Regions from separate parts of the Bradyrhizobium sp. SZCCHNRI1029 genome, predicted to be linked through region 3. Evidence: predicted binding sites of a transcription regulator. Region 3 holds the regulator's gene; each other region holds the start of a gene.
What was found. The regulator PhoB, encoded in region 3, activates phosphate uptake and scavenging genes when phosphate is short. The targets are predictions, from matches to a motif close to TGTCATNNANCTGTCAT.
Positions count from the first base shown of each region.

Region 1: QW861_RS33020 (Orn/Lys/Arg decarboxylase N-terminal domain-containing protein) is a predicted target of PhoB. The motif match lies at 4,914-4,930, and genes of this name have one in related genera.
Region 2: QW861_RS28185 (alkaline phosphatase D family protein) is a predicted target of PhoB. The motif match lies at 7,404-7,420, and genes of this name have one in related genera.

Region 1 covers NZ_JAUEUK010000019.1:49,778-59,318, forward strand. Annotated here, with positions in the region: gene QW861_RS32990 (cobyric acid synthase) at 1-420, shown strand, start outside; gene cbiB (adenosylcobinamide-phosphate synthase CbiB) at 407-1,378, opposite strand; gene cobD (threonine-phosphate decarboxylase CobD) at 1,416-2,471, shown strand; gene QW861_RS33005 (adenosylcobinamide-GDP ribazoletransferase) at 2,468-3,187, opposite strand; gene QW861_RS33010 (histidine phosphatase family protein) at 3,184-3,777, opposite strand; gene cobT (nicotinate-nucleotide--dimethylbenzimidazole phosphoribosyltransferase) at 3,777-4,832, opposite strand; gene QW861_RS33020 (Orn/Lys/Arg decarboxylase N-terminal domain-containing protein) at 4,976-7,333, shown strand; gene QW861_RS33025 (GNAT family N-acetyltransferase) at 7,342-7,914, shown strand; gene QW861_RS33030 (hypothetical protein) at 7,924-8,136, opposite strand; gene QW861_RS33035 (hydroxyacid dehydrogenase) at 8,568-9,541, opposite strand, start outside.
Region 2 covers NZ_JAUEUK010000012.1:35,958-45,498, reverse strand. Annotated here, with positions in the region: gene QW861_RS28220 (invasion associated locus B family protein) at 1-610, opposite strand, end outside; gene QW861_RS28215 (NADPH:quinone oxidoreductase family protein) at 873-1,847, shown strand; gene QW861_RS28210 (hypothetical protein) at 2,368-3,378, shown strand; gene QW861_RS28205 (TAXI family TRAP transporter solute-binding subunit) at 3,528-4,703, shown strand; gene QW861_RS28200 (YkvA family protein) at 4,823-5,224, opposite strand; gene QW861_RS28195 (4a-hydroxytetrahydrobiopterin dehydratase) at 5,330-5,677, opposite strand; gene QW861_RS28190 (TAXI family TRAP transporter solute-binding subunit) at 6,008-7,351, shown strand; gene QW861_RS28185 (alkaline phosphatase D family protein) at 7,491-9,062, shown strand; gene QW861_RS28180 (response regulator) at 9,108-9,482, opposite strand.
Region 3 covers NZ_JAUEUK010000002.1:64,891-74,431, reverse strand. Annotated here, with positions in the region: gene QW861_RS05975 (hydrogenase small subunit) at 1-1,075, opposite strand, end outside; gene QW861_RS05970 (nickel-dependent hydrogenase large subunit) at 1,309-2,748, opposite strand; gene QW861_RS05965 (HupU protein) at 2,745-3,761, opposite strand; gene QW861_RS05960 (HoxN/HupN/NixA family nickel/cobalt transporter) at 3,777-4,898, opposite strand; gene QW861_RS05955 (trypsin-like serine protease) at 5,075-6,391, opposite strand; gene phoB (phosphate regulon transcriptional regulator PhoB) at 6,538-7,245, opposite strand; gene phoU (phosphate signaling complex protein PhoU) at 7,262-7,978, opposite strand; gene pstB (phosphate ABC transporter ATP-binding protein PstB) at 8,009-8,830, opposite strand; gene pstA (phosphate ABC transporter permease PstA) at 8,827-9,541, opposite strand, start outside.

The DNA of each region.
Region 1 (9,541 bases), on a different contig from region 3:
GGACTTGGCCTGCTCGACGTCGAAACGACACTGACCGATGACAAGGCGTTACGCGAGGTCCAGGGCACGCTGACGCACGATAAGCTCTCGTTCCGCGGCTACGAGATGCACATCGGCCGCACGGAGGGACGGGCGACACAGCGCTCCTTCCTCACCTTCTCCGATGGCCGGCGCGATGGCGCCATCGCGCCTGATGGCCTGGTAGCCGGCTGCTACGTGCATGGCCTGTTCGCCGACGACGGCCTGCGCAGCCATTGGCTGCGCGGCCTCGGCGCGACGACCAGCGGCCTCTCCTATGAGATCGATGTGGACACGACGTTGGATGCACTCGCGGCGCATCTAGAGCGCTACGTCGACGTTGACCGTATCCTGGCATTGGCGAGCAAGCCCGCGCCGCCCGTGGCGGCTACAGGATCCTGACCAGGACGAGCCCTGCGACGACCAGGGCTTGAACCAGACAGGCCAGCCGATACAGCCGCAAGGCCTGCCGGATGTCGGACGCGTCGAGATCGGCGCGCCCGTCGCCCATCCAGGCATCGGTGACGAGATGACCGTGATAGACGCGCGGCCCCGCCAAGCGCAGTCCGAGCGCACCGGCCATCGCCGCTTCCGGCCAGCCGGCGTTGGGCGAACGGTGCTTCGACGCATCGCGTGCGACGGCTCGCACCGCGGCCGAAGCCGAGGCGCTCGGGATGCAGGCCGCGGCGGCTGCGATCCACAGCGCGGACAGGCGCGAGGCCGGCAGATTGACGAGATCGTCGAGCCGCGCCGCCGCCCAGCCGAACGCGCGGTGACGGTCCGAGAGATGACCGATCATGCTGTCGGCGGTGTTGAGAGCCTTGTAGATCAGGATGCCCGGCAGCCCGCCGACGACGAGCCAGAACACGGGTGCGACGACGCCATCGGAGAAGTTTTCTGCCAGGCTCTCGACCGCGGCCCGCGCGACGCCGGCCTCATCCAGCCGCTCGGGATCGCGGCCGACGATCATCGAGACGGCTCGGCGGCCGCCCTCGAGCCCCTCCTGCCCCAGTCCCTCTGCAACCGCGGCGACATGCGTGTCGAGACTGCGCTGGGCCAGCAGGCTGCTTGCCGCCACACCAAGGATGATGGTTGCGACCGGTTCGCCGACGAGCGCCTGCATGACCCATGTTGCGGCGAGACCGGTGGCCATCATCCCCGCGACGAGCAGGCACACGAGCGCAATGCCGCGCGCGCGTCGTGCGGCAAAGCCGTCTGCTGCCCTGTTCCAGCGGCGGTCCCCCCATGCTATCAGCGCGCCCACCCACATCACGGGATGACCGATCCGCTGCACCAGGACCTGGGGATAACCGACCGCCGCCTCGACGAGGAGCGCCGTGAGCGCGAGAGAGACGAACATCGATCTCCGCTGAAGGAAAGACATGTAAAGGAAAGAGATGGACGACAGAGCGACTAGCATGCGCGCGGACGAGCCGGAAGCGATCCTTCACGGCGGCGATCTCGCTGCGATCAGCCGTCGCTATCCGGATGCGCCACAGCCGTGGATCGATCTGTCGACCGGAATCAACCCGATCCCCTATCCCGTGCCGGCGATCCCGGCTGAGAGCTGGGCAATGTTGCCCAGCAAGCTCGACGAGCAGGCGCTGTTGTCCGCTGCTGCCGCACGCTACGGCGTGCGGACACCCGCATCGATCGTTGCAGCCGCAGGCACCCAGGCGCTGCTCCAGATCCTGCCGCGTCTTCGCGCTCCAAGTTCGGTTGCCGTGCTGGCGCCCACCTACGAAGAACATGAGCTCTGCTGGCGCAGCTGCGGCCACCAGGTGCGTCTGGTCGACAAGGTCGAAGCACTGGCCGAAGCAGACGTCGCCATTGTGGTCAACCCGAACAATCCCACGGGGCGATTGATGCCACGCGCCACACTCCACTTGCTGGGCGTGTTTCTCGCCCGTCGCAACGGTTTGCTCGTGGTGGACGAAGCCTTTGCTGATTTCTGTCCCGTTGAGGCAAGCCTGATACCGAATTTGCCGCCAGCCACGCTGGTGTTGCGATCGTTCGGAAAGGCTTACGGTCTGGCCGGATTGAGACTCGGTTTTGCCGTCACGTGCCAGGACCTGGCCGATCAACTGCGCCGGGCGTTGGGGCCATGGGCCGTGTCTGGACCTGCGCTCGCGGTTGGCTCGCTTGCTCTCGCTGACGACCGATGGCTGCAGGAGGCACGCGTGCGGCTGATGTCAGACGGACAACGCCTCGATACGATGCTGACCACGTCCGGCTGCAGGATTCACGGCCCCCCTACGTCCAGGGCTCTTGGAGGAACGCCGCTGTTCAGACTGGTCGAGAGCACGGATGCTGCCGCATTGGCCGAGCGGCTCGCCCGCCATGGCATCCATGTCCGGCGTTTTCCGGCTCAAACAAGCTGGCTGCGCTTCGGCCTGCCGGGCCATGAGACAGGCTGGCAGCGGCTAGCGCAGGCGCTCGGCAGCGCGTCCTAGCCGAGAACGCAGGCGGCCAGCAGCAGCGTTTCCGTGACCTCGATGCTGGCGCCGTGGCAATCGCCGGTGATGCCGCCGAGCCGCCATTGCCAATAGAACGCGATTCCCGGAACCAGAGCGATCGCGATCAGCGTCGGCACCGCACCGGCCAGCGCGCCGATCGCGAGCGCGCCGCCCCAGGCGACGATGACGTTCCAGCCGACGCTGTTCGAGATGCTCGCCCCCAGCCCTGGCTTCAACGACAGCAGGGTCTTATTGCAGATCAAAGTCCCCCAGCGTGCCCAGGCCGGGATCAGCACCAGCGCCCAGGCCGTCGGGCCCGTCGCCAGCTCGGCGATCAGCACCAGCTTGGCGGCGATCTGCAAGCTGATCGCGACGACGGCAAAGCTGCCGGCATGGGGATCGCCCAGCACGGCGATGAAGCGTTCCGGCCTGCCATGCGAGGCGCCGAACGCATCGGCGACATCGCCGAGCCCATCGAGATGCAGCGCGCCGGTGATCCCGATCCAGGCGACCAGCACGGTCAGCGCGACGATCCAGGGATCGGCATCATGAAAAAGGCGGCCGACCAGCGCCAGACAGGCGCCGATCACCAGTCCGGCTGCCGGAAACCAGACCGACGCCCGTGCAAGATCGTCCGGTCGCGACTCAGCGACCCGCGGTGTCGGCAGCCGTGTCAGGAACTGCAATGCGATCCAGAATTCACGCAGACTCATGGCTGGATGATCTCGACAATTTCGCCCCAAGATACACCATCACCGCCCTGCCCGGCTTCGAGCGTGATCCGCGTGCCGGGCCGGATGCGCAGGCTCCACAGCTGGCGCAGCGGCCAGCCGAGCAGATGCGAGAGCGCTGCGCGCATGGCGCCGCCATGCGCAACCACCAGAACCGGCGCAGGCTCGGGCCGGGCAAGGATACGATGTGTTGCGCGCGCCACTCGCGCCTGCAAATCGGACCAGCTCTCACCGCCCGGCGCCCGGACCTCAGCATCGGCATGGAAGGTGTCGAGCAAGGCTTCGCCTCCGGGCTCCGCGGCGATGTCGCGATGCGTCCGCCCGTCCCAGAGGCCGAAATCGAGCTCGCTCCAATCCGCGTCGATGTCCAGCGCGCAGCCGGTCAGCCGGGCATAATCCTCCGCTGCCGCACGTGCGCGCGCCAACGGCGAGCTGACGACGCTGCGCCAGATCCGACTCCGCGTCTGCCGCCGGAATTGATCCCAGCCGGGCTCGCTGAGCGGCGGGTCGGTGCGGCCGTCGAGATGGCCGTCCCGTCCTGTCGTCCCGTGCCGCAGCAGATCGATCCGCATCAGGACTTGGCTCCCGAGACGGCGGCCTCCGCGAAGGTGGCCATGCCGTTGTGGAGTGCGCAGGCGAGCCGGATGATCGGCAGCGCAGTGGCGGCGCCCGAGGCCTCGCCAAGCCGCAGATCGAGGTCGATCAGCGGACGGGCACCGAGCGCGTCGAGCACGATGGCGTGGCCGCGCTCGGCCGAGCGATGCGAGAACAGCAGCCACGGACGGCAGGAGGGATTGAGGCGGACGGCGACCAGCGCCGCGACCGAGACGATGAAGCCGTCGACCAGCACCGGCCAGCGCCGCTGCGCGGCGGCGACGATCGCGCCGGCCATCGCAATGATCTCGAAGCCGCCGACGGCAGCCAGGACGTCCGCGACGGCCGCTCCCGCCGTGAGCCCGTGTCGCCCCAACGCATCGGCAATCACCGCAGCCTTCCTCGCCCGCCCGGCGGCGTCGAGCCCGGTGCCACTGCCGACGATGTCCGCGGGCGCGCATGACAGCAGCGCGGCGGCGATGGCTGCCGCCGACGTCGTGTTGCCGATCCCCATCTCGCCGAAGATCACGAGCTGCGGCGCGTGATCGGCCTGCCGCGCCACCGCGCGCCGTCCGGCGTCGGCCGCGAACGCGACCTCCTCCGGCGTCAGCGCCGCCCCGGTGCTGAAGTCGCGCGTGCCGCGCCGCGGCTTGTCGACGACGACACCGGGCACCGGCTCATCCGCCAGCGTACCGACATCGACCACCTCGAGCGGACAGCCCAGGCTGCGCGCCAGCACCGAGATCGCCGCGCCACCGGCCGCGAAGTTGTGCAGCATCTGCACCGTCACTTCCGGCGGATACGCCGACACGCCCCGTGCCGCGATGCCATGGTCCCCCGCGAACAGCACCACCGGGACCCTATCGGCCCCCGGCCGCTCCAACGCCTGCAGCGCCGCCAGCTCGACCGCCACCTGCTCCAATCGCCCAAGGGCGCCAATCGGCTTGGTCAACTGGGCCTGGCGTTCCAGCGCCGCCTGCCGATGGAGCTCGGACGGGGCCACACAATCAAGGCTGATCCATTCGGGAAGCACCACGGATCCTTTCAGCATCACTCGGGTTCAGGACGATTGCCACTGCGAGGCGGCCGAGACAAGCTCCGTGAGGCGCCCTATTGTCATCGAACCGTCATCGAACGTGACGACAGGTGGCTGCCCACGCAGCCCGAAAGACTCTCATGGAATACTTCCGCCGTTTCACCTTCTTGTTCGCCGCGCCCGTCTTCGAGACCGACGACCTTGCGGGCGTCCGCTTCAACCAGATCATCGAGGAGATCCAGCGCTCGGGCTTCGAGGTGGTGCGCGCCCGCAAGCTGGAGGACGCCGAGATCGCCGTGCAGACGGATGCCGCGATCGGCTGCATGGTCGTCGATTGGGGCAAGAAGGGCCTGGAAGGCAAGACGGCGTCGCTGATCAACCTGATGCGCCGTCGCGGACTGGACTTCCCGATCATCCTCCTGATCCGCCGCAAGCGGTTCGAGGATCTGCCGGTCGAGGTGCTCGACTTCATCGACGGCTATGTCTTCCTGTCGGAGGAGACGCCCGCCTTCATCGCCAAGAACCTGGTCAGCCGGCTGAAGCAATATGCCGAGACACTGAAGACGCCATTCTTCGGCGCGCTGGTCGACTACGCCGAGGAAGGCAACCAGCTCTGGACCTGCCCCGGGCACAATGGCGGCGTGTTCTATAGCCGCAGCCCGATCGGCCGGGTCTTCGTCGAGCATCTCGGCGAGGCCGTGTTCCGGGACGACCTCGACAATTCCGTGCTCGATCTCGGCGATCTCCTGACCCATGAGGGGCCGGCGCTGCGCGCGCAGAAGGAAGCGGCGCAGATCTTTGGCGCCGAGAAGACCTATTTCGTCCTCAACGGTACCTCGACCTCCAACAAGGTCGTGCTCGGGGCCCTGGTCACCGACGGCGACCTCGTGCTGTTCGACCGCAACAACCACAAGGCCGCCCATCACGGCGCGCTGCTGATCTCCGGCGGAGTCCCGATCTACGTCCCAACGGTTCGCAACCCCTGGGGCCTGATCGGCCCGATGCGCTGGGATCTGCTGGAAGAAGAGCATCTGCGGCAGCAGATCCGCGACAACCCGCTGGTCAAGGACCCCGACGCCTGGCGCAAGCCACGCCCATTCCGCGTCGCAGTGGTCGAGCAGTGCACCTATGACGGCACGATCCACAGCGCCGAGATGATCCTGAAGCGGATCGGGCACCTCTGCGACTACATCATGTTCGACGAGGCCTGGGCGGGCTTCATGAAGTTCCACCCGCTCTACGCCGGCCGCTTCGCCATGGGCCTCGGCGATCTCGGGCCCGACGCTCCCGGCATCATCGCCACGCAATCGACCCACAAGCAGCTCGCGAGCTTCTCCCAGGCATCGCAGATCCACGTCAAGGACCGCCACATCAAGGGGCAGCGGCGGCGGATCGAGCATCGCCGCTTCAACGAAAGCTTCATGCAGCACGCCTCGACATCGCCGTTCTACCCGCTGTTCGCCTCGCTGGACGTCGGCGCACAGATGATGAAGGGCCGCTCCGGTGAGGTGCTGTGGGACGACACGATCCGGCTCGGCATCGAGTTGCGCAAGAAGATCCGGGCGATGCGCCGCGAATTCGAGGAGAAGGAGAAGGATCCGGCGCGGCGCTGGTTCTTCGAGCCATTCGTTCCGGATCGCGTATCGATCCCCGATGCGGCCAATCCCGGGGCTAGCCACGACGTGGCCTGGGAGGCGCTCTCGACCGACCAGCTCTCGACCGATGCCGCGCTGTGGCAGCTCGCGCCCGGGGCGGCATGGCACGGCTTTCCGGATCTCGCCGCTGGCTTCACCATGACCGACCCCAACAAGCTGACCCTGCTGACCCCCGGCTTCGATCGCACCACCGGCGGCTATGCCGATCACGGCATCCCGGCTCCGATCGTCGCGCAATATCTGCGCGAGAACCGCATCGTGGCGGAGAAGAACGACCTCAACTCGCTGCTCTTCCTGCTGACGCCGGGGGTCGAGGCGAGCAAGGCCGGAACCCTGATCAGCGGCCTGGTCGCGTTCAAGCGGCTCCACGATGACAACGTGCTGCTGGAGGACGCGATTCCGGAGTTCACCCGCAAGCGCTTTGCGCGTTACGGCAAGCTGCGGCTGCGTGACCTCTGCGCCGAGATGCACCGCTTCTACCGCGAGGCCGAGGTGAGCGCGCTGCAGGCGAAGCAGTTCCAGCCGCAGCACTTGCCCGAGATCGCGATGTCGCCGCGCGAGGCGGCGCGTGCGTTGATGCGAAACGAGGTCGACTACCTGCCGATCGACCAGATCGCCGGGCGCATCGCGACGACGCCGTTCGTGGTCTATCCGCCGGGCATCGCCACCATCGTTCCGGGCGAACGGCTGTCCGAACGTGCCCAGCCGATGATCGATTACCTCAAGATGTTCGAGCGGGCGTTCAACGCCTACCCCGGTTTCGACGTCGAGATCCAGGGGCTGTATAAGGAGCTCGACGAGTCCGGCCGGATCCGGCTCCATACCTATGTCTGCGCAGAGTAATTCGAACCATGGACAGCGCGATCACGGCTCGCGAGACCGAGCCGCCGGTCCTCGTCAGGCCGTCACGCGACGAAGATGTCGAGGCCATGCTCTCGATCTACCGGCGGCACGTGCGCCGCGGGGTCGAGGACAGCGCCGCCGGTTCCGGGGCGCCCGAGCCGGACGATCTCAAGCAGCGGCGCAAGAATCTGCGCAATCATCGGCTGCCACATCTGGTCGCGACATTCCGCGGCGAGGTCGTGGGCTATGCCTATGTCGTCCTGTTCAGGAAGCGGCCAGCCTATCGGTTCGCGGTCAAGCATTCGATCTATGTCCACCATGAGCATCTCGGCCGTGGTGTCGGCCGGCTGCTGATGCAGGCGCTGATCGATGCTTCCGCAGCGGCCGGATATCGCCAGATGATCGGCTATATCGACGCCGACAACGTCGCCTCGCTCGGCATTCATGAGCGCTTCGGGTTCGCCAGGGTGGGGCTGCTTCCGGGCGTCGCCTACCGTTACGGCCGCTGGTGCGACACCGTGATGGTGCAGCGCTCGCTGGGCCCCGGGGCTAGCGACGCACCGGCTGGGCTGCGCCGCTGAGCCGCAAGGTCAGGAGGGAAAGTCGGCCGCCTTCACCTCGATGCGGTCGGCATGCAGCGACCAGTCGCGCAGCTCCTGCTGTTCGCAGAACCGGGACTTTGCGATCTCTGCGGCTTCGTCTTCGCTCTCGGCCTCAACCTCCAGCGTGCTCTGGCAAATCTCGCACTGGCGGCCGTTCTCGCCCAGCACGTCCTTCATGAAATGGATGACATAGCGCGACATGCAACCTCCTGTCTCTCACGGAGTGCTCGGAGGTGATGTTACCGCGCTTCCCAGCTCGCTGTTGACCGATATCAAGCGGTCGATGCAAATATTTGACGCAGCTCGTGGAACCGGCGCTCAGGCGCCGACCGAAGGCAGGCTCGCCGCGGCGATTGCGACGAACTGCGAGACGGCGCGACGGACGCGGCCGTGGGTCGACTTCAGGATCGCGTTCAGCCTGCGCATCGGACCAACTTCCCTTCCGCGCCGAGCGAAAAACGTGGCCTAAGCTCATGGCGCCACAGGAAAAATGATCAGCCTCCATCGTGCTGTCGAGACAGCTCGGAAAATAGCAATGTCCGCTTCGCGGAAGCCGCCCGGGAGAGAAGATTTGTCGCCACCTCGCGGCTTGCGACGCATGAAATCTTCTCCTCGCAATTCCCCTCTCCCGGCTAGGCGGGTGTCACTCCGAATGCCTCGCGGAAACGGGCGCTGTAGCGCGGCCAGGCCTCGGGGTTGATGAGGCGCGGCGGCCGCCCGCCGTCGAGCGCGGCGAGCAGTTGCTCGGCGGCGATCCGGCCCATGTTCTGCCGCGCCTCGCGAGTCACGCCGGCCGTATGGGGACTCGCCAGCACGTTGTCGAATTGGAGCAGCGGATGGTCCGGCGGCGGCGGCTCCTTGGCCCAGACGTCGAGGCCGGCGCCGGCGATGCGCTTTTCGCTGAGGGCGGTGAACAGCGCCTCCTCGTCATGGACGAAGCCGCGGGCGGTGGTGACGAAATAGGCGCTCGGCTGCATCAGTGCGAACTCGCGGGCACCGATCATGCCCCGGCTCTCCCTCGTCAGCGGGCAGTTGATCGAGACGAAATCAGAGCGCCGCATCAGGTCATCGAGTTCCACCTTCTCCGCGCCGCGTGCCGCGATCTCCTCCGGCGAGAGATACGGGTCATAGGCCAGCACCGTCATGCCGAGGAGGCCGCGGCACAGCTCGGCAACCCGGCGGCCGACATGGCCAAGCCCGACGATCCCGATCGTCCGCCCCTGCACCTCGTTGCCGATCAGATCGTTGCGGTTGACGTCGCGCTCCCGCCGCAGCCGGCGGTCGGACTGGATGATGCGTTTCGACAGGGTCAGCATCATGCCGAGCGTGTGCTCGGCCACCGAATGCGCGTTGCCGCCGGACTGGTTCACGACGAGGACGCCGGCCCCGGTGCAGGCGTCGACGTCGACCGGGTCGTATCCGGCCCCGTTGCTCGACACGACGAGGAGGTTTGGGGCGCGGCGCAGCAGGTCTGCATCGACATGGAAGCGCGGCGCGAGCTCGTCGCGGGCCGCCCCGATCTGGTAGGCGTGAGCCGCCGCGAGGATCGGCGCCGTCTCGGCCTCGGAGCTCTCGTTCTCCAGCCGGTCGAGCCGGACGTCGGGGC
Region 2 (9,541 bases), on a different contig from region 3:
ACCGGCGGCAATCCTGCGCGATGCGGTCGAGCGCCTGGGCGAGGCCCTTCAGTGAGAACACGTCGGTGGTCTCCGTGCCCTTGGCCGAGACGCCCTTGACCACGGCCTCGGGCGCCTTGCGCATGGCATCGACCATCCGCTCTTCCTCCGCGGCGTTCTTGATCCAAAGTCCGTCGCCCTGGGTATACATGGCATAGGAGGCTCCGCCGACCTCTACCGTGGCGTCGGATCCCGGCTTCAGCGCATAGCCGATCATGATCGAGACCTCGTTGAAGACCTTCTCGGAGGGCCGGGTCGACACGAAGGCATAGGCGGGATCGCGCGGACGGTTGGGCGGATTGGTCTTGGAGGATGTCGGCTTGGCCAGCGCGAAGCAGACCTTCTTGCCGCCGGGCATCGCGGTATAGGCGCCCCAGCCGCCGAACTGTCCGATCAGCGTCGGTTCCGCGCCGCCGATGTTGGGAACGGCCGGCTTCGATTCCGATTTCGGTGCGGCCTTCGGATGCGGAGCTGCGGCCTTTGGCGCGGCGCTCTGTGCCGCTACGAGGCTCGGAGCTCCGAACAGCAGCACGCCGCCGACCAGCGTTGTCAACAATCGCCCGAACAACATGATACGTTGAGTTCCCCCGCGACTTCGTTCCACCAATATTGTGACTGGATAATGGCCCGGAATCGCTGACCGTGGTCGCGATGGATAGCGGCTAAATGCACCGCTTGCAAAGGCCGCAGAGCCGGATTGTCCGGCGCTCCGCGTCCCTGGCGCGGCGCCGCGCACCTGCCGCGGCCTGATGATGATTGTGGCGCGGCGGCAAATCCGGCATGACGTTCCCAAAGCCGGACCTCGATCCGGCGGCAACGACCAAGGAGCGCCTATGAAAGCCATTCTCTGCTCGCAATTCTGTCAGCCCGACGATCTCGTCCTCACCGAGGTGCCAGATCCGGTGGCCGGTCCCGGCGAGGCCGTGATTGCGATCAAGGCGGCGGCGCTGAACTTCTTCGACATCCTGATGATCCAAGGCAAGTACCAGATCAAGCCGCCGTTCCCGTTCTCGCCGGGTGCGGAGGTCGCGGGTGTCATCGAGAGCGTCGGCGATGGCGTCACCGAACTGAAGGTCGGCGACCGTGTCGTTGCCTCCTGCGGCCACAACGGCGCGCGCGAAAAGATCGCGCTGCCGGCCGCGTCGATCGTCAAGATTCCGGACAATCTCGATTTCGATCGCGCCGCCGGCATCATCATCATCTACGGCACTGCGCTGCATGCGCTGGAGGATCGTGCCAGTCCGAAACCGGGCGAGACGCTGGCCGTGCTTGGCGCCGCCGGCGGCACCGGCCTGGCGGCTTGCGAGCTCGGCAAGCTGATGGGGTTGAAGGTCATCGCCTGTGCCTCTTCGGACGAGAAGCTCGAATTTGCCAGGCAGCACGGCGCGACGCTGACGTTGAACTACGCCAAGGAGGATCTCAAGGAGGGACTGCGGCGGCTCACCGACGGCAAGGGTGCCGACATCATCTTCGATCCCGTCGGAGGCGCCTACGCCGAGGCAGCGCTGCGCTCCATCGCATGGGAGGGCCGATTCCTGGTGATCGGCTTCGCCGCCGGCGACATCCCGAAGATGCCGCTGAACCTCGCGCTTCTGAAGGGCTGTGATATCCGCGGCGTGTTCTGGGGCGCCTGGACCCGACTCAACCCCGCCAAGAACCGCGCCAACCTCGAAAAGCTCGTGCAGTGGACCGCGGAGGGCAAGCTGTCGTCGCACGTCGACCGCACCTTCCCGCTGGCTCAGACCGCCGATGCCTTGAAGGTGCTGGCCGGCCGCCAGGCGATGGGCAAGGTGATCCTGCACCCCTGAGGACGTCGCGCAATGAAGGCCCCCGGGGGGCTGTACTCCCCGGGATAGCCTCGCCCTGATCCGTGCAACCAAACCGAGCAGTGCCCCGGCTGTTGTGCCGATGGAATGCTCGAGCCGGCCCGGCGTCGCTGTGACATCCGCGCGCTGCGCGGCGGTCGCAAATTTGTTCGGCGGGCTGCCGCGCCGGCGCCACGGATTCGCAACCGGAAGCAGAAAATCCGAAAACGAGCGTTTCTTGGTTAACGCAACCGCGCCACATTATGGCGTGGTTAATTTGAGGCTTGGCCGTTGTTATCACGACGTTTCTGGATTTGGTGCCGTGCGATGTCGCACGTGCGTTGCCACAATCAGATCAAAATGTTTCCAGAATCATGCCGGCTCTCGTCCACTTTTAGTCGGATTCAATTAGTCAATTAGTTGTCGGCAGTGGGGTGCCTCTGGCAATCGTGACGTGTCTCGAGCTTCTGACGGGCTTGGGACTAAAAGTATGTTGCGTGAAGTTGAGATGGGGATGAAGGCCATGGCTGAGCGGACGACGCGCGGGCGTTTCAACAACAGAACTCCTTCGGAGCCTGACTTCAGGCCTTTCCCCGACGAACTCCCTCAGGAGCGCCCCCCGAGCTATCGTTTCGGCCGGTCGACCCAGGATAACTATCCAAACGACGAATCGATGCCGATGTTCCTCTCTGAGTATGAGAGCGGCAACCAGATCGACAGCACGCATTTCGAGGACCAGTGGCCGGAGCGGACCCGCCGCGTCTCGGTCTCGTCCCGGATTCTTCTCGCCGTGGTGGCTGCGGCCGGCGTCGCGGTGCTCTTCGCGCTTGTCACCTCGGATGCGACGCGCGACCTGATCGCCAGTGCCAAGGCTTCCATCATCGGCGCCACGCCGGACCCGACGGCCCCGCCGCAGGCCACCAACACGCAGCTCACCGCGCGCGACATGCAGCTGAACGAGCCGGCGCGACTGCCGCCCGCCGAGCCGCCGGCTGCGGCGGCGCCGGTGCAGACGGCAGCCGTGGCCCCGACGCGTGACGACATCGCCAACGCCTACCAGACAGCGCTGCAGAATCGCAGTGTGACGCAGCCCGCGCCGGTTGCAGCACCACCGAGCTTCGCCACGGCACCGTCCGCGCCGGCCCCGAGCGCGATGGAGCCATCCTCGATCAATTCGCCGGGCGCCGGATCGGCAATCGTCGCACCCGGCCTCGGCGCCGTGACCGCCGCTCCGCCGCCCGCGCAGGTCCGCCGGCTAGATCCCGACGAACTCGCGGGCATCATGAAACGCGCCAAGAGCCTGCTGGCCGCGGGCGACATCCCGCCGGCCCGACTGCTGCTGGAGCGCGCGGCCGAGGCGCAAGAACCGGCCGCGGCGCTGATGCTTGCGCAGACCTACGATCCCCACGTGCTGGGGACGAAGGACATCCGCAACATCAATGCCGATCCGGCTGCGGCTCGCAACTGGTACCGCCGCGCCGCCCAGCTCGGCTCGGCTGAAGCGCAGCGCAGGCTCGATCAACTGCAGAACTGAACGCTCGTGACGGCAGCGATGCCGCCTCGTTTCATTTTTTTGTTTCACGCGTGATTTTCGAGTCTGTTCATGGGCGATGCCAGGCGAGACTTGGCGCTGCCCGCGTTCCGGCTCGCAAACATGTGCCAGCCTTAGATCAAGGGGGACAGATGCGACGTCTTGTTGGAGCGGCCCTGGCCGCAATGATGATAGCGTGCGGTTTCGCTGCCCACGCCGAGGAAGGCGAGTTCGACCCCGCCAAGGTGAGCGACAGCCTCAAGGCGATCTTCCAGTTCGGCTCGGTGCAGACCAAGCAGGCGCTGAACGCCAACACGGTGACGCTCATCACCGGCACCATTGGCGGCACCTATGTGCAGTTCGGCGCCGATCTGGCCTCGCTGCTCGACGACGGCAACAATCTGCGCGTCCTGCCGATCGTCGGCCGCGGCTCGGTGCAGAGCGTGGCCGACATCCTGTTCCTGCAGGGCGTCGATCTCGGCGTCGTCCGCGCCGATACGCTCGACTACCTTGAGCGCAAGGGTTTCGCCAAGGACATCAAGCGGCAGTTCACCTACGTCACCAAGCTCTACAATGAAGAGATGCAGGTGATCGCGCCGCGCGCGGTGCGCAACCTGCGTGATCTCGAGGGCCGCCGCGTCAGCGTCGACCTGCCGAATGGCGGCACCTTCGTCACGGCGCTGACGGTGTTCGAGCGGCTTGGCCTGCGCGCCAACTTCGCCTACATCGAGCAGCGCATCGCGATGGAGAAGCTGAAGCGCGGCGAGCTCGATGCCGTCATCGTGGTCGGCGGCAAGCCCTACAAGTCGGTCTCGACCTTCGTGAACGACGGCCGCTTCCATCTCGTCAACGTCGACTACGATCGACCGCTGCAGACCGACTATCTGCCGGCGACCCTGACGGCGAAGGACTACCCGAACCTGATCGCCGAGGGCGAGAAGGTCGACACGATCGCGGTGCCGGCCGTGCTCGCCGCCTATAATTGGGCGCCGAACACCGACCGCTATCGCAAGCTCGCGACCTTCGTCGACGCCTTCTTCACCAAATTCCCGGCATTCCAGAATCCGCCGTTCCATCCGAAGTGGAAGGAGGTTTCGCTTTCGGCGCCGCTCGCCGGCTGGCAGCGGCTGCCGTCCGCCAGCAAATGGCTGGAGAGCCACGCCATGGAAGGCGCACAGCGCGACCGCTTCGATGACTTCCTGAAGCAGAGCAGCGCCGGCAGGGCGATGCCGAGCGAGGCCGACCGCGAGGCGCTGTTCAAGCAGTACCAGGCCTGGGAGGCCGAGAAGACCGGCAGCGCCCGCGCCCAGGCGCGCGGCCAGCGCTGAGCTCGTAGCGTTCGACGAAGTCCCATCAGGAGAAAAGCCCCGCGGATGCGGGGCTTTTTGCTGTTGTGCCCTTCCGATGCGCTGACTGCGGGCGCCCGGCTTGCCGGCCGGAGCCGCCGTCAGCCGATATTCTCGCCGTCAGCGTTCTTGTCTGCCGCCAGCCGCGCGAGTACGGCGCGGGCTGCCGCATGATGGTCGGGCGTGATGTGCGAAGCGACCATGCGGATGGCGGTGGCGAGCACCGCCGCGTCGTCGGTGAAGCCGAGGATGGGCAACACGTCAGGCATGAAGTCGAACGGCACGACGAAGTAGGCGATGGCGCCGAGCAGGGCGACCTGTACGTGCCGGGGTGTCTCCTTGTCGAAGGCGCAGTAATACGCCGCAAGCAGCTCCTCGGCGAATGGCAGCCGCGCGACAACCTTCTTGAACTTGATCCAGAAACGACGGCGAAGGGTCTCGCGATCCCGGGCCAGCCGCTCCGCGGGCTCGAAGCCAACGCTGTAGTCGGTCGCATCCGACATGATGTCCGATCTCCGGTTCCCGACGGCGCTGGGGGCGCGGTCCTCGCCCTCGGATGTGGTGATGGCGGCGCCGGCCGCAAGGCGCGTGCCGTCGTCGCGAAGATCTCAGCCGCGCATCGTCGCGGCGATCGCATTCATCGCCTTGGCGAGCGCGATGTCGCGCATGGTCACGCCGCCTGCGTCATGGGTCGTGAGGACCACCTCGACGGTGCGGTAGACGTTGCGCCACTCGGGATGATGGTCAGCCTTTTCAGCGACCAAGGCGACGCGGGTCATGAAGCCGAAGGCTTCGTTGAAGTCTGTGAATGTGAACGTGCGGGCGATGGCCTCACGGCCTTGCGCCTCAGACCAGCCGGGAAGCTCCCGCAAGGCGGTGGCGCGTGCCTCCGTCGACAATGGTTGCGGCATCTCGATCTCCTCTTGTGCTGCAATCGACCGGACACGTGGCGGCATCCGGGTGATCGCGGGGCTACCTCCGGCTGGATCGCGCTGGTGTCCGGTTGCCAAGACTAACCGAAAACGCATCCCGATCAGAGCCTTGTCACAGGCGCGATGCCGGAGGCGCTTGGAACTGCCCCGATCCTCCGGCGACTGGTGCGATGGTAACCATGACGCAGATGTCACCCCGGGCGGACAAGAAATTTGCTACAGTTCGGCTCTATTGAAGGACGACGTGGCCAGACGAAGCCGCCTGTGGCATCGCCCGGGCCTGGGACCACCGGAGGACGGGATCTGGTAGATACTCAGACCACGCCAGCGCAGCGCTCACGGATGCGCCCAGCCGTGTTCATCGTCATCGCCGGGATCCTCGCGGTCGTCGGCGCTTTGACGGGTGCCTACTATTTCGCGATGCGTCCCGTGGTGCTCAAGATCGCGGTCGGTCCGCCCAACAGCGACGACCTGAAGGTCGTCCAGGCCCTGACCCAGGCCTTTTCCCAGTCGCACGCCTCCGTCAGGCTGCGGCCGGTTCCGACCGAGGGCGCCGCACAGAGCGCGCAGGCGCTGGCCGCAGGCAAGGTTGATCTCGCGATCGTCCGGGGTGACCTCGAGGTCCCAAAGAACGCGCAGGCCGTGGCGACGCTGCGCAAGAACGTCGCCGTGCTCTGGGTGCCTCCGGGCGGCAAGGGCAAGGGTCGCAAGGGCGCCAAGATCACCAAGATCTCCCAGCTCGCGGGCCACAAGGTCGGCATCATCGGTCGGACCCCGGCGAACGCCAATTTGCTGAAGGTGATCCTGCATCAGTACGGCGTCGACGCCAGCAAGGTCGAGATCGTCCAAGTCCCGATCACCGAGGCCGCCGAAGCCGTGCGCAACCAGCGGGCGGACGTCTATCTTGCGGCCGGACCCATCAATAGCAAGATCACGGCGGATGCGATCGCCGCTGCTACCAAGGACGGCGGCACGCCGACCTTCCTGGCGATCGATTCGGCCGAAGCGATCGCGCAGAACCACCCCGAATATGAATCGACCGAAATTCCCGCCGGCGCGTTTGGCGGCTCGCCCGATCGTCCCGAGGACGAGGTGAAGACCATCAGCTTCAACCACCACATCGTGGCGCGCAAAGGCCTGTCGGATTCGACCGTGTCCGCGTTCACCCATCAGCTGTTTTCGGTGCGCCAGCAATTGCTGTCGGAGTTCCCGCTGGCTGCCAAGATCGAGACCCCCGACACCGACAAGGACGCCGCGATTCCGGCGCATCCCGGCGCGGCGGCGTTCATCAACGGCGAGGAGAAGACATTCCTCGACCGCTACAGCGACTACATCTGGTGGGGCCTGATGGCGCTTTCGGCGATGGGTTCGGCCGGTGCGTGGTTCGCCGGCTATCTCAAGCGCGACGAACGCACCATCAACACCTCGCTGCGCGATCGTCTGCTGGAGATGATCACGATCGCGCGCAAGAGCGATTCGACCGAGGAGCTCGACCAGCTGCAGAGCGAGGCCGACGAGATCCTGCGCAACACGCTGACCTGCTTCGAGGACGGTGCAATCGAGCACGCGGCGTTGACCGCGTTCAACATCGCGCTCGAGCAGTTCCACAACGCGGTGGCCGATCGCAAGCTCATCCTGATGAGCATGCCCGCCAATCTGCAGCGAACCGGCGCGCAGTTGCGTGCCGCCGGCACCTGAGGGCGGACCATGTTCGCCCTGCGGCCGCGTCACGCGCTGTCCACGGCGCGATTGTAATTCCAGCGTCATCAATCTTTTCTAGGTCTGCCGGGCCGTGGCTCGCGCCGGCTCCCGCGCGCGATCCGACCAGGAGATCCGCATGACGCTTCGCATTCCTCGATCGCACACAGCCCTGTCCCGCCGCCGCTTCCTGTCGACGGCCGCCGCAGCCGGCGTCACGACGCTGGCGATGCCCTATCTGAGCCGCGCCGCCGACCGGCCGCAGATCACGCATGGCGTGCAGTCCGGCGACGTCGGCATGGATGGTGGCGTGGTCTGGGCGCGCGCCGACCGGCCGTCGCAGATGCTGGTCGAGGTGGCGACCACCGAATCGTTCAAGGACGCGCGTACGCTGCCTCCGATTGCCGCGCTTCCGGAAAGCGACTTCACGGCCAAGATGCTGATCGACGGCCTTCCGAGCGGCCAGGACATCTTCTACCGTGTCAAGTTCCGCGACCTGTCGCATACCGCGGTCGAAAGCGAGGCCGTGGCCGGCCGCTTCCGCACCGCGCCAGGCAACAAGCGCGACGTCTCGTTCGTCTGGGGCGGCGACGTGGCGGGGCAGGGCTGGGGCATCAATCCCGATGATGGCGGCATGTTCACCTTCTCGACGATGAAGAAGCACCGCCCGGACTTCTTCCTGCACTCCGGCGACACCATCTACGCCGACGGTCCGATCAAGTCCGAGGTGAAGCTGCCGGACAACAAGGTGTGGAAGAACCTCACCGTGGAAGAGAAGGCCAAGGTCGCCGAGACGCTCGACGAATTTCGTGCCGCCCACAAATACAATTTCCTCGACGAGAATGTTCGCGCCTTCAATGCCGAGGTGCCGATCTTCGTGCAGTGGGACGATCACGAGGTCACCAACAACTGGTCGGCGTCCAAGGAGCTGCCCGCCGCCTACAAGGAGCGCAACATCCAGTTGCTCGCGGCCCGCGCGGCGCGCGCCTTCCACGAGATGTATCCGATGCGCGAGAGCATCATCGAGCCGGGCCGAGTCTATCGCACCATCAACTATGGCCCGCATCTCGACGTGTTCGTGCTCGACGAGCGCAGCTACCGCGGCGCCAACGGTCCCAATCTCGAGGACAAGTATGGTCCGGCGTCCTACTTCATCGGGCCGGAGCAGATGCGCTGGTTGAAGCAGGCGCTGCTCAATTCCCGCGCGACCTGGAAGGTGATCGCCTCCGACATGCCGCTCAGCATCATCGTCTATGACGACGCGGCCAACAAGAAGGGCTCGGAAGCCATCGCCCAGGGTGACGGCCCGGCGCGCGGCCGCGAGCTCGAGATTGCCGAGGTCCTGCGCTTCATCAAGACCGCGCCGATCCAGAACACGGTGTGGCTGACGGCGGACGTGCATTACGCGGCCGCGCATTATTACGATCCGAACAAGGCGCAGTTTCAGGACTTCGAGCCGTTCTGGGAGTTCGTCTCCGGCCCGCTGCATGCCGGCACGTTCGGTCCGAACGAGCTCGACAACACCTTCGGCCCCGAGGTGCGCTTCATCAAGGCGCCCGGCCTCGACAAGCAGAATCTGCCGCCGTCGGCCGGCATGCAGTTCTTCGGCCACGTCAAGATCGAAGGCGCCACGGGCCAGATGACCGTGACCCTGCGGGATCGCGCCGACGTCGCGCTGTGGTCGACCACGCTCGATCCGAAGCTGGGCTGAGGTCTCGTTGTTCGGCGGCAAGACGACCGCGTGCGGCGACGGCAACTAATCGCGTCGCCGCAGCGCCGCCTCCAGCGCCTCGGTCGGGCAAGGCTTCGGCAGCCGCGGCCGGTCGGCGAATGCGGGTGGCACGCGGTCGGCGCCATAGCCGGTCGAGAATGCGAAGGGAATGCCGAGCGCCGTCAGCCGCTCGGCAATCGCAAAGCTCTTTTCGCGGACCAGGCCGACATCGAGCAGCGCGAATTGCGGGACGCGCTCGGCGATCATGGCGAGCGCGGTTGCGACGTCGGCTGCGATCCTGATGTCGGGAACGCCGAGGTCGGTGATCGTGTCTTCCAGTCCGAGCGCAATGATGGGGTCGTCTTCGACGACCAGCACATGCTGATAGAACTCGGGCACGCCTGATTGCGAGCTGGTCATGGGATCTGCGGGTTCCAGGATGAGGGATGGACCCCGCGGCCGGCGCCTCCTCTCGAGCG
Region 3 (9,541 bases):
CGTCGTCGCGCTTGCCGGCGAGCCGCTTCACGGCCGTCACCGCCGCGTGCGCCGCAACCGCTGCGCCCACCGTGCCCGCGGCCACCATGCCGACCTGGTCGGCGTTGTGCTCGATGCCGAACTGCTTGATGTTGGTGAGGCGGTCGTAGAACGAGCCCTTGTCCCAGAAGCCGTCCTCCGAGCAGCCGATGCAGCCGTGACCGGACTGGATCGGGAACGACACGCCGCCGTTCCAGCGCACCGTCGAGCAGGCGTTGTAGGTGGTCGGGCCCTTGCAGCCCATCTTGTAGAGGCAGTAGCCCTTGCGCGCGGCCTCGTCGTCCCACTCCTCGACGAACTGGCCGGCGTCGAAATGCGGTCGGCGATAGCACTTGTCGTGGATACGCTGTGAGTAGAACATCTTCGGCCGGCCCTGGCGGTCGAGCTCGGGCAGCTTGCCGAACGTGGTGATGAAGGTGACGACGCCGGTCATGACCTCGGCGATCGGCGGGCAGCCCGGCACCTTGATGATCGGCTTGTTGGTGATGACCTTGTCGATCGGCGTCGCCTGCGTCGGATTCGGCTTCGCCGCCTGCACGCAGCCCCAGGACGCGCAGGCGCCCCAGGCGATGATCGCCATGGCGTCCTCGGCCATCATCTTGAGCTTCTCGACGAACGGCTTGCCGCCATCGATGCAGAACATGCCGCCCTCGTTCAGCGGCGGATTGCCCTCGACCGCAAGAATGTACTGTCCCTTGTACTTCGCACGCGTCTCTTCGAGGATGGCCTCCGCCTGGTGGCCGGCCGCCGCCATGATGGTGTCGTCATAGTCGAGCGAGATCATCGACAGCACGGCATCCTTCACCAGCGGATGAGCCGAGCGGATGAAGCTCTCCGAGCAACACGTGCATTCGAGCCCGTGCATCCAGATCACCGGCGTGCGCGGCTTGGTTTCGAGCGCGTTGGCGATGCGGCTGGCCGCGAGCGGCCCGAGGCCGAGGCTCGTTGCGGTGAGGCTGCAGAACTTGTGAAAGCTGCGCCGCGTGATGCCCTGACGCCTGATGACGCTGTAAAAAGTTTCCGTTGCCGCGCCCATGAGTCCTCCCCTGACATCGCGTTGGCGATCATCTGATCGCGTTCTGGCGAGAAGGACAGCAAGATGCGGGCCAGCATCATTGCTGGATTTGAATCATAATGATTCCAGATGCTTGCAGCAGCGAGGCCGCGGTCGTGGATCCTTGGAAGGCGGATCGCGCGCGATAATCGGAAATCACGCGCTTTGCACCGACAAGCTTGTTTCCGCCCGCTGCCTGCCCGTGTGCAGCGCGCTCAATGGGCCGTGCAGACCATGCAGGGATCGAACGACCGCACGACGTGCTGAATGCCGACCGCACGCGCGCCGGCGGTGCCGACCTCAGTGCCGACCAGCGCCTGTTCGAGCGGGCCCGCGACCCCATCCGCGTCGCGCGGAGAGAAATTCCAGCTCGTCGGCGCGATGATCTGATAGCGCTCGATCCGGCCGGAGCGCAACGCGAGCCAGTGGCCGAGGCTGCCGCGCGCAGCTTCCACGAGCCCGACGAAATTGCCGTCGGCCGCGCTGGCGCTGTTGTCGCAGAACGGCTCGTTGAGACGCAGCCCCTTGATCCAGTGCTCGATCGACAGCGCGAGCCGCGCAGTTTCGATCAGCCGGGCGATGACACGATTGCGGACGTTGCTGCGACCGCTCGCGAGCAGCGTAGTGATCAACGGCTGACCGTCGATGGCCTGCCTTGCGAGAGCGCCGACCTCGACCGGTTCTCCCGCGAGACGCGGCGCCTTGCACCAGCTATAGGCGTCGGCTTTGTCGGCATCGGGCACGGTGCGGCTCTCGGCCGGATCGAGCGACGTATCGTGCATCCAGGCGTGCGAGACGTCCTCGGTGATGCCGTCCGACGGCAAAGCGTGGACCTCGCCGCTGCTCGTGCGGACACCAGCGCGAAAACGAGCCCCATTGAAGTCGTGATACGCGCCGAAGCTCATCAAGAGACCTGGTCCGCTGCCGAGGTCGGCCAGCGCGAGCGCATCGGCCAGCCGAAGGAAATGCGCGAAGTCGCCGGCGCGGCCCTCGCGCCAACGGTCGAGTTCGTCCGGCGTCGACAAGGCGAGTACGTTCTCCAACTTGTCGGCGAACAGGACGCGCTCAAGGAAACCGCGAAACGACGCCGCGATCGCGTTGAGCCGCACGCGCTCGCCGAGCTCGATCGCGCGCGTCGTCCCGCCTGGCTGGAAGGCGAGACTGTGCGGCCATTTGCCGGCGATCAGGCCCATGATCTCGAGCAGCCGCGCGCGGGCAGGCAACGCATCGCGGGCCGCGCTGCCCTTCGTCGCCGCGAAGCGCTCGGCCGTAGCCGAATGCCAGGCATGCGAGGCGTAGGCGTCGCGGGCGAAGTCCGGCATGAAGAAGATGTAGAAGTGCGTCAGATGGTCCGCTGCGTTCTCGGCCGCGTGCGCGATGTTGGCCGCGAGGACGCCGTTTGGCGCTGCCGCAATACCCATGGCCTGGCGCAACGCCGCGGCGGCGGCGATCGATTGCGACACCGAGCAGATGCCGCAGATTCGCGGTGCGATCACCAGGGCGTCCAGCGGCGGCCGCCCCTCCAGGATCTGCTCGAAACCGCGATAGAGCGGCGCCGTCACCTCTGCCCTGGTGACGCGACCGCTCTCGATATCGAGCCTGACCTCGAGATCGCCTTCGACACGATTGAACGGTCCGACCGTGATCCGCGTCATGGACGGCGCTTGTCGCCGGCACGGCCCGGCGGCACCACGACATGATCCGCCGTCGCATTGACTCGGACGCGACGCGGCGTGGCCGATTTCGACAGCGCTGCGAGCGCGACGAACCAGGCCTTGGGCATGTCGGTCGGAAGCCCCACGGGAATGCCGGCGAGCTTGGCCGTCTGCAGATAGTTCTGCGCGCTCTCGAAGCCCGGCGAGGTGCAGGCGATGCAGGCGTAGCCGCCCTTGGTGCAGGAGCCGCCGCCGTTCCACGAGCGCTGATTGCAGTCGCCGACCGCTTGCGTTGCGCGGCAGCCGAGATGCTCCATCAGGCAGCCGCGCTCCGACATCGTCTCCGCGCTCGCCTTGAACTCGTAGAACTCGTTGCGCGAGCAGCCGTGATGCGCCAGGTGATTGGCGATGAAGGTCGGACGGCCGACTGCGTCGAGGCCGTCTGCCGACAGATCGCCCGAGGTGAGCGCCAGCAGGCTTTCCATCATCCAACCCGGATGCGGCGCACAGCCTGCGACGTTGATCACCGGCAGCCCGCGTTTCGAGCGGAAGCCCGCGCCGAGCGCGCCGCCGATGTCGCTGCCCTCGAACTGCAATCCGACCGCATCGGTCGGGTTGATGCCGGCAGCAGGAATGCCGCCATAGGCGGCGCAACTGCCGACGGCAACGACGTAGTCGGCCAGCGGCGCCAGATCGAGCAGCCAGTGATAGATCGAGCGGTTGGTGCCGGCGAGCATGTTGAAGCGGCCGGTCAGGCCAGGTCCGCGCGCCACCGAGCCTTCGAGCACCAGCAGATCGAGCCGCTCGCGACCGTCGCGGATCGCCTCCAACAGCTCCACCACCTCGTCTCCGGTCTGCTCGCTGACGGAGGGATGCCATACCAGATCGATGCCGGATTGGCGCAGCTCGTCGAACCAGCCGGACGCGCCGCTTTCCAGGATCGACATCGTGCAGCCGCCGCAGCTCGCACCCTGCAGCCATAGCATCCTGATCGTTCCCTCAGAGCCGACCATCATAAGGCCCCGCTCCTAGCCCGTCTTAAGCGTTCCGCTTCGTATCACCGGCGGGTTTAGCGCCCCCGCATGAACACTGGCAAGCGCTTCCCCGGGGATAGCCTCGGAACCGCGCTGGCTGCGACCGAGCAGCATGGCGACCGCCCAGATCAGTCCGAACAGGCCAATCGCGACGATCCCGAGATTGGCGACATCGTCGCCCAGCGCGGTGGCGACCCCCGTCCATCCCCCGGTCAGGCCAAGCCGCGGCGCCAACAGCGTGATCGCCTCGAAGCCGCCGATCACCAGCGCGATGGCAACGGATGCGCCGGTGATCACGAGGTTATAGCGCAGCTTGCGTGCGGGATCGGTCAGCGCCCAGCGATAGGCGCCCGCCATCAGCATGCTGTCGGCGGTGTCGACGGTGGCCATCGCAGCCGCGAACAGCGCCGGAAACACCAGGACATGGGCGAGGCTCGCGCCGCGCGCTGCCTCGGTTGCCGACAGGCTGAGAAGCCCGATCTCGCTCGCAGTGTCGAAGCCGAGACCGAACAGGAAACCGAGCGGATACATGTGCCAGGCGCGTCCCACCAGGCGGAGCACCGGGCGCAGCAGGCGGATGAGGATGCCCCGTCCGGAGCTTCCGGCGGTTTCCATCTCGGACTGCGGCTGTGCGGCGCGGCGCCAGAGGTTCACGAACAGAATGAGGTTCGCCAACGCGATCAGCAGCAGGAAGCCGGCCGACACCGACGTGCCGATGACGCCGCCGATCGCCCTGATCGCGCTCTCTTCATCCAGGAGGTCGGCGCCGGCGATGAGGCTCACGACGATGGTGGCGATGACGACGACGCTGGAATGGCCGAGCGCAAAATACAGGCCGGCGGCGCGCGGGGCGCTACCGTCCTGCACCAGCTTCCGCACGACGTTGTCGATCGCCGCGATGTGATCCGCATCGACCGCATGGCGCAGTCCGAGCAGCCAGGCCAGCATCGCGGTGCCGACGATGGCGGGCCGGTCGGCGTAGAGCGCGAACGCCCAGGCCCAGGCGAGCGCGTTGGCGGCGACCAGCCCGCCGACGAGCGCAACGTTGCGGCCGGGCTGCGATCGCCACCACAGCAGCCGAGGGGCACGAGGATGATCAATTTGAACAATCGTCATACTCGGACTATAGCAAGAGCCAGGCCAGTTCGGTAAAGCCCCCCGCTGCAGGCAAAAGCTGCAGGAAAACGTGGGCGGCCCTTCCCGGATTGCCCTCTCGCTTGGCAACCCGCTATCCAGTCACGCACAGTTCATGACCAGCGGCGGGACATCTTCTTCTCTCGCCCCTCCTTCGCTCACCGCATCGAGGCACTCTGTGCCGTGATCTCGCGCCGCACGACCGCCTCGAACTGGCTCGCGGGGGCTGCGAACATCAGCCGGGTCTCCTCGTGGAACGCCGAGAAGATGCCGACCACGGCCGGCTGTCCGCCGACTTCGGCCATGATGGGGGAGCCCGAATAGCCGAAATTGGCGAGGCAATGCACCGTCAGCAGCATCCCGTCCTTGGTCATGCCGGCGCTGCAATTGCGCTGGCCGGTCGGCGAATAGCGCCGCTCCTGGCCGTAGCCGATCTCGGAGATGGTTCCGGCCGAGGTCGCAGCCTGCAATTCCTCGCGCGTCAGCGCCTTGACCGCGACCGGCTTCGACGGCAGCGCGTCCTTCAGCACGATCAATGCCCAATCGGCGGGCGAGCGGTCGAGCGACCACCTGTCGTGCCGGGTCGGGACGAAATCGGGCGCCACGATCAGCTTGTCGGCGACCGACGATGCCGCCGGCGTGCCCCTGTTCATGCCGGCCAGGAAGCGGACGTTGCCGGGGCTGACCTGCGCCACGCCGTTGAACACGCAATGCGCCGCGGTGAGCACGACGCGCGGCGCGACCAGCGTGCCGGTGCACCAGCCGCCGGTCGAGTATTGCGCGACGGTGACGACGCCGATCGACGACGCCGGCCACGAGGTGGGATCGACGACCTCGCCGATGTGACGGTCGAGCCCGAGCAGTTGCTCCGGACGCGGAGCGGCGATGCCGGCCTCCGCCGATTCCGGCTTCGGCCGCCAGGCCGCAATGGCAGTCTGAGCCTGGACGCGCTGCGGCTCGGTCAACTTGACCCGCTGCACGTCGCGGCCGGCCGATCGCACGCCGCTACGGCCCGCCATCACCAGCCAGGCATAGCCCTGCACGACGTCCTGTTTCACACCGCGGCCGTCGAGCAGCATCAGGCCGAGCATGTATTGCGACTGGGCGAAGCCCTGCGCCGCGGCGCGGCTGAACCAGCGGCCGGCTTCGCCGTAATTGCTCGCAACACCTTCGCCGTTGACGTAGGCGATGCCGAGATAGTGTTGCGCGACGGCGAGCCCCTGATCGGCGGCCTTGCGGTACCACGCCAGCGCCTCGGCGGGGTTGCGCGGTTGGCCCCAGCCGAAGGCGTGCATGAAGCCGACGTCGAACTGCGCCCGCGCATCGCCCTTGGCGGCCAGCGGCAGCAGCCGTCGCATCGCCGCCGCATGCTGCCCGTTGCCTGCCGCCGCGACCGCGTCTTCGAGCTCGGCGGCCGTGGCGCCCGCCGCGCCGCCGAGCAGCACGGCAAGAGATATGATGATGGTCTTGATCAAGGGCGTCCGCTGGGACCGAAACATCGTGACGGCCACGAAGCAGACACGATCAAGACGGCGGCGGCGTGGCGGAAAGCGGACCGCGATCTCCTCAATCGGGCCGCCTCGCGTCTCACACCTGCTGCGTCCTCACGCCGGATCGCCCCTTACACCTGCTCGCTCTTGGCGAAGCGATCATCGAGCGCATAACCGGCGCCGCGCACGGTGCGGATCGGGTCCTGCTCGCGGCCGGGATTGAGCAGCTTGCGCAGGCGGCCGATATGGACGTCGACGGTGCGCTCGTCGATGTAGATGTCGCGGCCCCAGACACTGTCGAGCAGCTGCTCGCGGCTGAACACGCGGCCGGGATGCTCCAGGAAGAACTCGAGCAGGCGGTATTCGGTCGGGCCGAGATCGATCGGCCTACCAGAGCGCGCCACGCGGCGCTTCTCGCGGTCGAGCTCGATGTCGCCATAGGACAGCACGGTCGCCAGCCGCTCCGGACTCGCCCGCCGCAGCAGGCCTTTCACCCGCGCCAGAAGCTCCGGCACCGAGAACGGCTTGACGATGTAGTCGTCGGCGCCGGTCGCGAGGCCGCGCACGCGCTCGCTCTCCTCGCCGCGTGCGGTGAGCATGATGATCGGCAACTGCCGGGTCTCGGTCCGCGCCCGCAGGCGGCGGCACAGCTCGATGCCGGACAGGCCCGGCAGCATCCAGTCGAGCACGACGAGATCGGGAACACGCTCCTTCAGGCGCGTGTCGGCTTCGTCGCCGCGCGCCACTGTCTCGACCTCGTAGCCTTCGGCCTCGAGGTTGTAGCGCAGCAGCGTCGTCAGCGCCTCCTCGTCCTCCACCACCAGAATTCGGGCGCCCATGTCTGAACCGTCTCTCTCAGTTGCCGGGGATCGTCGATGCGAAGCTCGTCATGTCGCCCTTCGGGCGCTTGTCCATGATCTGCTGGCCTTCGATCATATAGAACACCGTCTCGGCGATGTTGGTCGCGTGATCGCCGATGCGCTCGATATTCTTGGCGCAGAACATCAGGTGGATGCAGAACGAGATGTTGCGCGGATCCTCCATCATGTAGGTCAGGAGCTCGCGAAACAGCGAGGTGCAGATGGCATCGACTTCCTCATCGCCCTTCCACACCGTCATCGCCGCCGGCAAATCGTGCGCGGCATAGGCGTCCAGCACCGTCTTGACCTGCGACTGCACGAGATCGGTCATGTGCTCGAGCCCGCGGATCAGCTTCAGCGGATGGAAGTCGCTCTCCAGCGCCGCGACGCGCTTGCCGATGTTCTTGGCGAGGTCGCCGATGCGCTCCAGATCGGTCGCCACGCGCATCGCGCCGACGATCTCGCGCAGGTCGACCGCCATCGGCTGTCGCCGGGCGATGGTGAGAACGGCGCGCTCCTCGATGATGCGCTGCAGCTTGTCGACCTCGGCGTCGGTGGCGACCACCTTCTGGCCGAGCGCGATGTCGCGTCGCACCAGCGCATCGACGGAATCGACGATCAGCCGCTCGGCGAGGCCGCCCATCTCCGATACCAGACGGGTGAGGTCCTGCAGATCGCTGTCGAACGCCTTGGCGGTATGTTCACTGGCCATGATGATCTCCTGAAGACAATGTCGTCGGCGTCAGCCGAACCGGCCGGTGATGTAATCCTGGGTCCGCCGATCGCTCGGCGAGGTGAAGATCTTGCTGGTGTCGTCGAACTCGATCAGCTCGCCGAGATACATGAAGGCGGTCTTGTCGGAGACGCGCGCCGCCTGCTGCATGTTATGCGTCACGATGGCGATCGTATAGTTTTCGGCGAGTTCCTGGATCAGCTCCTCGACCTTGGCGGTCGAGATCGGATCGAGCGCCGAGCACGGCTCGTCGAACAGGATCACCTCCGGCCGGACCGCCACGGTACGCGCGATGCACAGCCGCTGCTGCTGGCCGCCGGACAGCGACAGGCCCGAGGCGTTGAGCTTGTCCTTGACCTCGTTCCACAACGCGCCGCCGCGCAGCGCCTTCTCGACCCGGTCGTCCATCTCCGACTTGGAGATCTTCTCATAGAGGCGGATGCCGAAGGCGATGTTCTCGTAGATCGTCATCGGGAACGGCGTCGGCTTCTGGAACACCATGCCGACCCGGGCACGCAGCAGGTTCAGATCGAGCTTGGGATCGAGGATGTTGGTGTTGTCGAGCATCAGCTGCCCGGTCGCCCGCTGCCCCGGATAGAGATCGTACATCCGGTTGAAGATGCGCAGCAGCGTGGACTTGCCGCAGCCGGACGGGCCGATGAACGCGGTGACGCGGTTGGTGCCCAGCGACAGGTTGATGTTCTTCAGCGCATGATGGTCGCCGTAGTAGAAGTTGAGGTTGCGCGCGGTCACCTTGGCCGGCGCATCCGGAAGCGCCTTGCCGTGAAGAGCGTGATTGGGCTGACTGACGGAGACGGACAGTTCGGTCATTTGGTGTTCCTCTCGGCGCCGAGAATGCGTGCACCGATGTTCAGGGCGAGCACGGCCAGAGTGATGAGAAGGGCTCCGCTCCAGGCCAGTTGTTTCCAGTAGGCATAAGGGCTCTGGACGAAATTGTTGATGGTGACGGGCAGGTTCGCCATCGTCTTGGAAAGGTTGAGGCTCCAGAACTGGTTCGACAGCGCGGTGAACAGCAGAGGCGCGGTCTCGCCGGCGACGCGGGCGGTCGCCAGCAGCACGCCGGTGATGAGGCCCGAGCGCGCCGCCCGATAGGCGATGCGGCGGATCACCAGCGAGCGCGGCAGGCCGAGCGCAGACGCCGCCTCGCGCAGCGGGTTGGGCACGAGCAGCAGCATGTCCTCGGTGGTGCGCAGCACCACCGGGATCACGATGACCGCCAATGCAAGGGAACCCGCGAGTGCCGAGAAGCCGCCCATCGGCACCACGACCGCACCATAGATGAACAGGCCGATGATGATCGAGGGCGCCGACAGCAGGATGTCGTTGATGAAGCGGATCACCGAGGTCAGGCGGTCGTTGCGGCCGTATTCGGCGAGATAGGTGCCGGCGAACAGGCCGAGCGGCGCGCCGATGCCGACGCCGATGATCGTCATGATCAAGGAGCCGACGATGGCGTTGCGCAGGCCGCCTTCGCTGGAGCCGGGCGGTGGCGTGTCGGCGGCAAAAACCTGCAGGCTGAGG